One region of the Thalassospira sp. CH_XMU1420-2 genome, then DNA from elsewhere that is predicted to be linked to it. Evidence: predicted binding sites of a transcription regulator. Region 1 holds the regulator's gene; the other holds the start of a gene.
The links. Region 1 encodes PhoB, which activates phosphate uptake and scavenging genes when phosphate is short. Its sites were predicted from a motif close to TNTCATAAAACTGTCA; they were not measured.

Region 1 (6,241 bases):
CCGACCAGGTCGCATCCGAAGGCGCATTCGGTGCCATTCCGCTGTTTGTCGGAACGCTTCTGATTACCGTGATTGCAATGTGTGTTGCAGTTCCGGTTGGATTGTTCTCGGCCATTTATATGGGGGAATACGCATCCCCGAAATTCCGTGCGGTTGCCAAACCGGCACTGGAAATTCTGGCTGGTGTTCCGACTGTTGTTTACGGCTTTTTCGCAGCCCTTACGGTTGCGCCGTTCCTGCGCAACAATGGTGCGATCCTTGGTCTTGATGTCAGTTCGGAAAGCGCGCTGGCGGCGGGGCTTGTCATGGGGGTCATGATCATCCCGTTCGTATCGTCGCTTTCGGATGATGTGATGTCACAGGTGCCCAAATCGCTGCGTGACGGGTCGTATGGTTTGGGCGCAACCAAATCCGAAACCATCCGCCACGTGATTTTCCCGGCGGCTTTGCCCGGGATTGTCGGTGCGGTTCTTCTGGCTGTGTCGCGCGCAATTGGTGAAACGATGATTGTGGTGATGGCCGCAGGTCTTGCAGCCAACATGACGGTCAACCCGCTTCAGGCCGTGACGACTGTGACTGTGCAGATTGTTACTCTTCTGGTCGGCGACCAGGAATTTGACAGTGCAAAAACCCTCTCAGCCTTTGCGTTGGGGCTGGTTCTTTTCCTTGTCACCTTGGGCTTGAACGTATTTGCCCTTAAGGTAGTTCAGAAGTATCGCGAGAAATATGACTGATATGGCATCCCTTATGGAAGACAGAGCCGCAGCAAAGGTGATTTCGGACAAAATGCACAAGCCCGTAGACTGGGACAGCCCGAAGATCGCACGTAACATCAAAAAGCGTTACGCAGCTGAGCGTCGTTTTAAAATCTATGGACTAAGCGCGATCGGTGTTGCGCTTCTGGCCTTGTTTGTTCTGGGTTTCTCTATTGTCTCCAAAGGCTATAGCGCATTCTTCCAGACCTACATTCAGCTTGAAGTTCACTTTGATCCGGCGGAAATCGATCCTGACAGGACGGGTGATCCGGCCGTTATCGGCAAGGCCAACTTTGACGGCCTGATCAAGCAGTCCCTGCGTGAACGGTTCCCCGAAGTAACCAGCCGCCGCGATCGCCGTGATCTGTATGGCATCGTGTCAGGTGGTGCGTCCTATGATCTGCGTGAACGGGTTATGGAAAACCCGAACCTGATCGGGCAGACCCGCAAGATCTGGCTGATTTCCGGTGACGATTTCGACATGCTCAACAAAGGCTATATCGATGCCGAAGTTGATGAAAGCAGCCGTCGTCTCAATGACCAGGAAATCGGATGGTACAATGCACTGGTCGAAGACGGTGCGGTCGAAAAGCAGTTCCATGCCCGCTTCTTTACCAGTGGTGACTCCCGCGAGCCGGAACTTGCCGGTATCTGGGGGGCGGCTGTCGGGTCGTTCTATACCCTGCTTGTAACCTTGGCCCTGTCCTTCCCGATCGGGGTTCTTGCCGCGGTCTATCTTGAAGAATTCGCACCGAAGAACCGGTTCACGACCATTGTTGAGGTCAATATCAACAACCTTGCTGCTGTGCCGTCGATTGTGTTCGGTCTGCTTGGTCTTGAGGTCTATCTCAATGTCATGCATCTGCCGCGTTCGGCCCCGGTTGTCGGCGGCTTGACCCTGGCTCTGATGACCTTGCCGACCATCATCATTGCGTCGCGTGCAGCGATCAAGGCGGTTCCGCCGTCAATACGCCAGGCGGCCCTTGGTCTTGGTGCCTCGCCGGTTCAGACCGTAACCCACCATGTGCTGCCGCTGGCGATGCCGGGCATTCTGACCGGGACGATCATTGGGATGGCACAGGCACTTGGTGAAACGGCACCGCTTTTGATGATCGGCATGGTTGCCTTCATCGTTGATATCCCGGGTGGTGCACTTGATCCGGCAACGGTTCTGCCGGTCCAGATCTATCTGTGGGCAGACAGCCCGGAACGTGCCTTTGTCGAGAAAACCTCGGCAGCGATTATGGTGTTGCTGGCCTTCCTGATCCTGATGAATGGACTGGCTGTGTATCTGCGCAAAAAATTTGAACGGAAGTGGTAAAATGGCTGCTGTATCCCAGAGCGCAATGACGGCAGAGCCGTCGGTCGCAAGCCCGAAAATGACGGCACGTGACCTTAATCTTTTCTATAGCGACAACCAGGCGCTGTTCGATGTCAATCTGGATATCGTCGAACGTCAGGTTACCGCTTTGATTGGCCCGTCGGGTTGTGGCAAGTCGACCTTCCTGCGGTGTATGAACCGCATGAACGACACGATTGATGGTGTGACCATCAATGGCAAGGTGACCCTTGATGGCCGCGATATCTATGACAAGCGGATCGACGTTGTTCAGCTGCGCGCACGTATCGGGATGGTGTTCCAGAAACCGAACCCGTTCCCGAAATCGATCTATGACAACGTGGCCTATGGCCCGCGTATTCATGGTCTGGTCAATTCGCGTGACGAACTTGATGAAATTGTCATGACCTCGCTTGAGCGTGCCGGTCTTCTCAAGGAAGTCAAAGATCGCCTGCAATCGCCCGCTACCGGTCTTTCGGGTGGTCAGCAGCAGCGTCTTTGCATCGCACGTGCGGTCGCGGTCAGCCCGGAAGTCATTCTGATGGACGAGCCGTGCTCGGCACTTGATCCGATTGCAACGGCAAAGGTCGAAGAGCTGATTGACGAACTGCGTTCGAACTACACGATCGTGATCGTGACGCACTCCATGCAGCAGGCTGCGCGTGTATCGCAGCGGACCGCATTTTTCCACCTTGGCAAGCTGGTAGAAGTTGGTGAAACCGATCAGATCTTCACCAACCCGAAAGACGACCGCACCAAGGGTTACATTACCGGTCGCTTTGGTTAAGCGATACGAGGAGAACGCATAAATGGCTGACGACAAAACACATATCGTGAGTTCGTTCGACGAGGAACTGACCCGTCTGAACAACATCATCTCGCAGATGGGCGGGCTTGCAGAAAGTCAGCTGATCTCTGCGATCCGCTCTATTGTAAAGCGTGACTCGGAACTGGCTGAAAAAGTCATTCTTTCAGACCATCGTATCGATGTTCTCGAACAGGAAGTGCAGGACTTTGCGGTCCGTCTTCTGGCCCTGCGCCAGCCGATGGCTGATGACCTGCGTCAGGTCGTGACGGCGCTTAAGCTGTCCAATGATCTTGAGCGTATTGGTGATTTGGCCAAGAACATTGCCAAACGTGCCCAGGTCCTGAACCAGATCCCGCCGATCCGTCCGGTCCAGGTGATCCCGAATATGGGCAAGCTTGCACAGGAAATCATCAAAGATGTTCTCGACGCCTATATCGAAGGTGACGCCGAAAAGGCGGAACGCGTCTGGGCGCGCGATCAGGAAGTCGATGACATGTACAATTCGCTGTTCCGCGAATTGCTGACCTACATGATGGAAGATCCGCGCAACATTACGGCATCGACCCACATGCTGTTCATCGCCAAGAACATCGAACGTATTGGCGATCATGCCACCAATATCGCCGAAACGATCTATTACCGGATCAAGGGCGAAGACCTGCCGGCAATCGACCGGCCAAAAAATGATGCAGCGAACTTTGCTGTTGTCGAACCGAATGAGTGACACTGGAGCATAGGAAGATGGACCCAACGGTTCTTATCGTCGAGGACGAAGCTGCAATCGTAACCATGTTGCGCTACAACCTCGAACGTGAGGGGATGCAGGTTGTCGAAGCCGGTGACGGTGACGAAGCGTTGAAAATTCTTGCTGAAACGCATGTTGATCTTGTCCTTCTGGACTGGATGTTGCCGGTCATGTCGGGGATCGAGGTTTGCCGTCAGATCCGCCGCAAACCCGAAAGCCGCGATTTGCCGGTCATCATGGTGACTGCGCGCGGCGAAGAAGGGGATCGCATTCGCGGCCTTGATACCGGTGCTGATGACTATGTCACCAAACCGTTCGCGATTGGCGAGTTGCTGGCACGTATTCGCGCACTTCTGCGCCGATCCGGTCCGGCGCAACCACAAGGGCAGTTGGTCTATTCCGATATCGAAATGGATCTTGCCGCCCATCGCGTCAGCCGTAATGGCAAGGCCATCCACCTTGGTCCGACCGAATTTCGTCTTCTGCGTTACTTCCTTGAACATCCGGGGCGTGTTTTCTCCCGCGAGCAGCTTTTGAATGCTGTTTGGGGGCCGAACATTTATGTCGAAACCCGCACGGTTGATGTGCATATCCGCCGCCTGCGCAAGGCCCTGAATGATGTCAAAGGTACCCGCGACATCATCCGGACGGTTCGGGCAGCCGGCTATGCGCTGGACTCGGAAACTGCGGCCTGATTGATCCGGCCACAAGGCCGGGCTGCTGGCTAGTTGGATGGCTCGTCGGAAAAAATTCTGACACTCAGATCAAACAAAACCCCCGTTGCCACAGGCCGCGGGGGTTTTGCATTTAGCTGTCTTTAGCTTTGCCGCGTGTGGTGCGTTTTGACCCGGATGTTGCCGATTTGTCTGATGACGCTGTCTTTGTCGCCGGTTTGCGGGGCGCTGCTTTTTTGGCCGATGTGGTTTTGCCCGACGTTGTTTTGGTTGCGGCGGGTTTTGTCGCAACCTTGCGCGCGGTTGCTTTCTTTGGCATGGCACGCGACGCAGGTTTCTTTGCCGTCGGTTTGGGTTTTGCGGTTTGCGCAGCCGTGCCAGATGCCTTTGTTGTTTTCGCGGTCGCCGGGGATGCAGATGCCACGGATGCAGGTGCCGCGGATGATGTCGTCTCTGGTGCGACTTCTGATGCCGGTGCTGCTTGTGCCGGTTCCGGGGCTTTTTTACGCTGGGTCCTTGGTGCCAGTTCGTTCATCAACAACATGTCGGCGCGCCGGAACTTGGCGATTTCGGCATCAATGTCTTCTTGTGGCACGTCACAGGCCGACAGCACATGATCCGAAAGCCGAAGGCCGGTTTCCAGTACTTCGGGAATTGCCGCATCGGCCCCGCTGCGCGACAGCGGACCGATATGGGTGATGTCCTGGGCGCGGGCAAAGATCTTGAGATGCGGATAATGCTGACGTAGAAGCGCCACGGTCTTTTCGGTTGCATGCGGGTTACCCATGGCAACAACCGCGATACGGGCTTCATCGGTGTGGGCGGCGCGGAATGTTTCCGGGCGTGACCCATCGGCAAAGAATACGGGAAGTCCCTCTGCACGGCCGCGCGATACCTGTTGGGCATCACTGTCGAGAACAATGAACGGAATATCGCGGGTTTTCAAAAGACGCGCCAAAACCCGACCAACACGCCCGCTGCCGATGACCAGAACATGCTGGTGGATGCCTTCGGTTTCATCCGAGATCGGGCCAAGCTGGTCGTCTTCCTTGGGGTGCAGCTTTTCCTCGATCCGGTGACCAAGATTGATCAGGGTCGGTGTCAATGCCATCGACAAGGCAACCACCGGGATCAGCATCGCGGCAAGATCACGCGGAATTGCACCATTCTGGGCCGCCAGTGCAAACATGACGAATGCAAATTCACCGCCTGCTGCCAGGCTCATCGCAACACGAAGGGCCGAACCCCGTTCAAACCGGATCGCCAAGGACAAGACAAACAGAACGGCCGTCTTGATCAGAAGCAATGCAATCAGCCACAGCAGCACACTGCCAAACTGTTCATAGACGACATTGGCATTGACCGACATCCCGACCGACATAAAGAACAGCGACAGGAAAACGCCACGGAATGGCGCGATATCGGCTTCGATCTGATGGCGGAATTCGGTTTCGGCCAGCATCACACCGGCAATGAACGCGCCAAGTGCCATCGAAAGTCCGGAAACTTCGGTCAGGGTGCTGGCGGCAAGAACAACGAACAGGGTGCCAATCGCAAACAGTTCCGGGTTTTTAAGCGACGCGATATAGCGAAACAGATGCGGCAAAAGATACCGTCCTGCGACCAGAAGCAGGGCGACAGAACCGAAGCCAAGAAGAATGCTGATCCACGGGCTGGTTTCGGTACCGGCATTGCCCGCCGCCTGAACCATGATCAGGAACGGACCAACCGCCACGTCCTGGACCAGGAGGATTGCAAGGGCGGCCCGCCCGAAACGGGTATTGAGCTGCCGGTCATCGGACAACTGTTTAAGGATAATCGCGGTTGATGACAGGGCCAGCGCACCGGCAATAACAAGGGATGCCGCCAATGGCAGATCAAGCAGCGCCAGAACGCCCATGATCGCAGCCATTGAAACCA
Region 2 (6,241 bases), on a different contig from region 1:
CGGGGCTGCATCGGGTTCATCATCGACAGATGCGGCCGGATCGGCAATTACGGGCAATGACGGTGCAACCGATGGCAGCGCACAATCCATCCCGTCGCAAAGCTCGGTTAAAAAGGGTGACAGTGCAAATGCGCCGATCATTCCGGCTGACCTGACCGCCGCGATCGATTTTGAAGTCGAAACCCTTATTTACAATCAGACCCCGGTTCACAATGCGCGGGTCAATGCCGCGATTGCCAACAGCAAGATCACCCTGAACGAGGTTTCAGCCGGCCTTCCGGGCGGGACCGACTTTGCCGTGTTCGGCAGCATTTCCGGTGAAAAGCCCAAGCTGTCTGCGGCGCTGAGCTATGAAATGGCATCGGAAAATATCCGGGCGGTGATCCGTTGGCTGGGTGTTGATGTTGACGGTGTTCGTGCAGACAGGCTGCGCCGGTTCTCACTGACTGGCGGGATCAAGGGAACGCCCGATCAGTTGAACATTTCCGATCTTGATCTTCGGATTGATGACACCGCCATTCGTGGTGCGGTTGTTGCCAATCTTGGCGGGTCGGGGCTGCCGGCACTTGGCATCGGCTTGAAGCTCGACCGGATCAATCTTGATCAGTATGTCGCAACCGCCCAGACCGGCGGCGATGCATCCGCAACGACGTCGGGCAGCGCGGGTAATGGCACCGCAACCGGAACGTCCGCCACCGGCGGGACTGCGAATGGTGTTTCAAACGCGACCGCGGCCAAGGAAGACATGGTCAAGGTCATCAAGGACGCATTGGCGCCACTTGATGGGCTGGCGGCAAATTACCGGCTGGCTGCCGATGAAATCATTTCGTCGGGTGTTGCGGTGCGCGGCATCATGATTGATGGCAGCATCAAGGGGCGCGATATCACCCTTGGCAATTTTGCCGTTTCAGATGCCGCAGGGCTGAGTGCATCGGCAAAGGGTACCTTTAATGGCAGTGCCGACATCCCGGCTTTTGAAAATCTGTCTGTCCGGGTAACCGCAAAGACACTGGAACCGCTTGTCAAGCTTACGGGCATTACGCTTCCGGCGCCGGCAAGCAGCTATAAAAGCATTCAGGCAAATCTTGGCCTGAATGGTCCGATTACCGGTCCGACCCTTAAACTTGATGTGTCCAACCCGCTTATGCAGGTGGCACTTGATGGTGTGGTGTCACAGATGCTGGGTGCCAATCCGGGACTGGATGGCAAACTGGCGGTGCAGGCATCCAGTCTGAACCGCGCGCTTGATCTTGTTGCGCCGACCTATACGCCATCAGGCAATCTTGGCCGACTGGCCGTTTCCAGCACGGTCAAGGGCAATGCGCAAAATGTTACGCTTGATGATCTGAAGCTTGTGCTTGGTGCGTTCGAAACCGCGGGTAAGGTGACCTTTGATGGCAGCCAGGCACAGCCAAAACTGACTGTCGCACTTTCTGGTGGCAAACTGGTCGTCGATCCGTTCCTGCCAGCACAAAAGCGCGCGGGTCTTATGCCCGGTATTGGCAGTGGTCCGCGCAAGGCCGCGTTCAATCTTCCGGCAAGCATGACCGCAACACGGGTTGATGCCCGTGATGGTACGCCTTGGGATGATACTGTCATTGACGTATCGGCATTGCGATCGATTGATGCCGACATCGCCATTGCGCTTGATCAGCTTGATTTCGATACTCACAGCCTTGTGAATCCGGATCTGAAGGCAACCCTGGTTCAGGGACTTCTGACGATCTCGAACTTCAAGGGATTGTTGGGGGATGGTGATCTTGCCATCAACGGGACGTTTGATGCACGTAATACGGATGTGCCGCAGCTTGCCCTTAAGGGGGATCTTGATGGTGCGCGGATCGAAAGGCTGACGCCGATCAAGGTGGCCAATGATACGATTATTGGCGGTGCGAACCTTAAATTCGATGTTACGGCATCGGGCAATACGTCACGCCGTCTGGTTTCGGCCCTGAACGGCACGGCCAATCTGGTTTTGACCGAAGTCCGGTTCAGCAATGCGTCAAAACGGTCGAGTGATCCGAAACTGAATATCGAAGCCCTGCTGCGTCAGGGGCCACAGGCAATGGTCGTCGAAGGGGTTGGTAACAACGATCTGCTGCAATCGCTTGAAGGTGACATCACCATCACCAAGGGCATTGCCAAGACCACCCGTGTCGAAGCGCTTTCGCGTGTCGGGACGGCGGATGCCGATGCGACGCTTGATCTTCCGAAATGGGTGATGGATACGACCGCAGATTTCGATTTTTCCAAGAAGATCGAAGAACTGCCGCCGTTTAGCGTTTATGCCAAAGGCAAGATCGATGATCCGGTCATTACCGGACGCATGGACAAGGTTGCGGTCAAGGTTCTTGATAACATCCTTGATAAGGCACTTGGCGGAAGCAGCTCTGGCAACAGTGATACCGGATCGGGTGGCAATTCACCCGAAGATGCTGCAAAGGGCCTTTTGAAAGGGCTTTTGAATCAGTTTGGTCGCTAGGCGTCCGGCATTGTGATTACACAGAAAACGGCCCTGCATTGCGGGGCCGTTTTTCGTTTGTCCTCAGACGGTTGTTCGTATGTTGTAATATAACGGCAAAAAAACCTTAACAAACGGGCTCGGCTTCGACATGATCCGCGCGTCGATTCCCTTTTGTGGTAACGGTTGATTATGTCGGTTAAAAAAACTGCTCTGGATAAGGACCTCAAGTGGCAAAAGCGCATGGATGCCGGGATGGGCGCAACTGCGTCTATCAGTGCAAAACTTGGTCTTGCCATTGTTTTCCTGCTTGCCTGTAGTGCGTTTGTCGCCTTTCACATGGGCGGACTGCCGCAAAGTGGCTTCCTGATCGCCGCTGCAGTGATCGGCGGTTACATGGCGCTCAATATCGGTGCCAATGATGTTGCCAACAATGTCGGTCCTGCGGTCGGCTCGAAAGCACTGACCATGGTTGGCGCGCTGTTGATTGCCGCCGTTTTCGAAGCCGCAGGTGCGATCATTGCCGGTGGCGACGTTGTCGGGACCATCAAGAACGGCATTATCGATCCAAACCAGATGCCTGATGCACAGACCTTTGTCTGGGCGATGATGGCGGCGCTTTTGGCTGCTGCCCTTTGGCTGAACCTGGCGACCTGGCTCGGGGCGCCGGTATCAACCACGCATTCGATCGTTGGCGGTGTGATGGGGGCTGGCATGGCTGCCGTCGGGCTTGGTGCTGTCAACTGGCCGACCATGGGCACCATTGCTGCCAGCTGGGTGATTTCCCCGGTTCTGGGTGGTCTGATTGCCGCGGGCTTCTTGGCCTTTATCAAATTCCGCATCATCTATACCGAGGACCGCGTTGCGGCCGCACGCAAATGGGTTCCGATCCTTGTGGGCGTGATGGTTTCGGCATTCTCGATGTATCTGATGATGAAGGGTGTGAAGAAAGTCTGGAAGGCCGATACCCCGGTTGTGATTGCCATTGGTATCGCCGCATTCTTCATTACGGTCATTCCGGTTCGCAAGGCCGTGATCCGTGCATCGGCATCGATGACCGGACGGCGCAAGGAAATTGCATCGCTGTTCCGTATTCCGCTTGTTGTGTCGGCAGCTCTTTTGTCCTTTGCCCACGGTTCTAACGACGTTGCCAACGCGATTGGCCCGCTTGCAGCCATCGTATCAGGTGTGGATAGCGGTGAAATCGTGACCAAGGCCCCGATCCCGATCTGGGTTATGGTGATTGGTGCACTTGGTATTTCGGCTGGTCTGATCCTGTTTGGTCCGAAACTGATCAAAACCGTTGGCTCCAAAATCACCAAACTTGATCCGATCCGTGCCTATACGGTTGCGCTTTCCGCGGCATTGACCGTGATTGTGGCCTCGGCACTCGGTCTTCCTGTCAGCTCGACCCATATTGCGGTCGGCGCGGTGTTTGGTGTCGGTTTCCTGCGTGAAAGCCTGTCGCATCGTCGTCGTCAGGTGGCACCGCCGATGCTGGTGGACGCGCCGGAAGGCGAACAGTCCGACGAACATCTCGAAGCATTGCGTCAGATTGATCCGAACGAAGCCGAACGGGCCGAGAAGAAACTGCGCAAGCGTCTTCTGGTGCGCCGTCGCTATGCGGTGACGATTGCAACAGCCTGGGTGGTGACGGTTCCGGCCGGTGCCTTCCTTGGGGCGCTGCTGTTCTTCACCATTCGCGGTATCATGCTGTAATTGCAATAAGAATAAAGTTTCGCGGCACGGCGTCCCACTTTCCCCGGGGCGACTTGCAGCGATCTGCAGCGGCGGTCAGGGTAACCTGGCCGCCGTTTTTCCTTGACCATACGGGGGGCGGGGCGTAAACAGCGCCCCAACCAAAGTTATCCGAACCCGGTCTTGATCGTCGCCCAGTAAGGTGGGCCGCGAGATTTGTTATGCGTGGGTTCACCTTTTTGAAGGACGAAAAGATGAAAGCGATCATTTTCGGCATTCTGGCAATGGCGGCGACTGTTGTTGCGTCGAACATTCTGGTCGAATACCCGCTTCCGGGTGTGTTGGCAGATTGGCTGACCTATGGCGCCTTTACCTATCCGGTGGCGTTTCTGGTAACCGATCTGACCAACCGTGCACGCGGTGCAGGGGCCGCACGTATTGTTGTGCTGGCGGGCTTTGCCCTGGCTGTTGTGTTGTCGCTGATCCTTGCGGACACACGGATCGCCATCGCGTCCGGTACTGCTTTCCTGATTGCCCAGATGCTTGATGTCACCATCTTTGACAAACTGCGTCAGGCAACCTGGTGGAAAGCACCTCTTGTTTCATCTGGCATCGGTTCGGCAGTTGATACGGCATTGTTCTTTTCGATCGCCTTTGCCGGGACCGGTCTTCCTTGGGATACCTGGGCACTGGGTGATTTCACCGCCAAGGTGATCATGGCGCTGACCTGTCTTGCGCCGTTCCGTCTGTTGATGGCGGTGGTAACGCCGCGCCTGAATGCGGAACCGGCACAGGGCTGATATGACGCGCCAAGCCTTGTGGTTTTGAACGAAGGGGCGCATAAAACGCCCCTTCAATTGTTTGTCCAATCAACCGGAATAATCCCGATCCATGAAAGTCGATCTGTTCGATTTCGAATTGCCGCGCGAACGCATTGCCGAACATCCGGCAAATCCGCGTGATGCTGCACGCATGCTTGATCTGTCTGCTGGCGGAATGACCGACCGTATCGTGCGCGAACTGCCCGATATTTTGCGCCCGGGTGATTTGCTTATTTCAAATGATACCCGCGTGATCCCGGCGCGCCTGTTTGGCAAGCGCGGTGACGCCAAGGTCGAAGTCACCCTGCACAAGCAGGAAGGACTGGCCGAATGGGTGGCGTTTGCAAAGCCGGCCAAAAAGCTTCGGATCGGGGAAACCTTCAAGGTCAATGACGAATTCGAAGCCGAAGTGCTTGATAAAAAGGATGGCGGCGAGGTTACGCTGAAATTCAACCGTTCGGGTGCTGATCTGATCGCGGCACTTGAAAAATACGGTGTCATGCCGTTGCCGCCCTATATCCGTCGCGAAGCCGGCGGCAATGATCAGGACAAATCCGATTATCAGACCATCTTTGCGCAAAAAGATGGTGCTGTGGCCGCCCCGACAGCGGGCTTGCATTTTACCCCGGAACTTTTGGCCAATCTGGATGCACGCGGGATCAATCGCCGCACCATTACCCTGCATGTCGGGGCGGGCACGTTCCTTCCGGTCAAGGTTGATGATACCGATGACCATAAAATGCATGCGGAATGGGGATCGATCAGCAAGGAAATCGCTGATCTGATCAACGAAACGCGCGCCAATGGCGGACGCGTTGTTGCGGTGGGTACGACGTCGCTGCGCCTGCTTGAAAGTGCAGCGCGCGAAGATGGTGTGGTTGAACCGTTCGAGGCGGAAACCGACATCTTTATCACGCCGGGGTATAAGTTCCGAGCGGTCGACATGCTTTTGACCAACTTCCATCTGCCGCGTTCGACCCTGTTCATGCTGGTTTCGGCCTTTGCCGGGTTTGAGCGCATGAAGGGCGCCTATAACCACGCGATCGAAAACGAATACCGTTTTTATTCTTATGGCGATTGCAGTCTGCTTGAATGCGCCAGTAAAATTGATGCACGGACATAAATTGTCATGACCGAATTTCGCTATGAATTGCTTGCCCAGGATGGCAAGGCCCGCTTGGGGCGCATCCACACCGCGCACGGCGTGATCGATACGCCGACTTTCATGCCGGTGGGGACTGCCGCCACGGTTAAGGGCATG

Region 2: the regulator PhoB is predicted to act here: its motif matches at 2,566-2,581, upstream of WA429_RS17770 (inorganic phosphate transporter).

The regions. Positions count from the first base shown of each region.
Region 1 is NZ_JAYMEG010000001.1:569,217-575,457, forward strand. It holds gene pstC (phosphate ABC transporter permease subunit PstC) at 1-734, shown strand, start outside; gene pstA (phosphate ABC transporter permease PstA) at 787-2,076, shown strand; gene pstB (phosphate ABC transporter ATP-binding protein PstB) at 2,078-2,881, shown strand; gene phoU (phosphate signaling complex protein PhoU) at 2,904-3,626, shown strand; gene phoB (phosphate regulon transcriptional regulator PhoB) at 3,644-4,342, shown strand; gene WA429_RS02535 (cation:proton antiporter domain-containing protein) at 4,455-6,241, opposite strand, start outside.
Region 2 is NZ_JAYMEG010000006.1:172,059-178,299, reverse strand. It holds gene WA429_RS17775 (AsmA family protein) at 1-2,482, shown strand, start outside; gene WA429_RS17770 (inorganic phosphate transporter) at 2,654-4,180, shown strand; gene WA429_RS17765 (VUT family protein) at 4,414-4,959, shown strand; gene queA (tRNA preQ1(34) S-adenosylmethionine ribosyltransferase-isomerase QueA) at 5,051-6,103, shown strand; gene tgt (tRNA guanosine(34) transglycosylase Tgt) at 6,110-6,241, shown strand, end outside.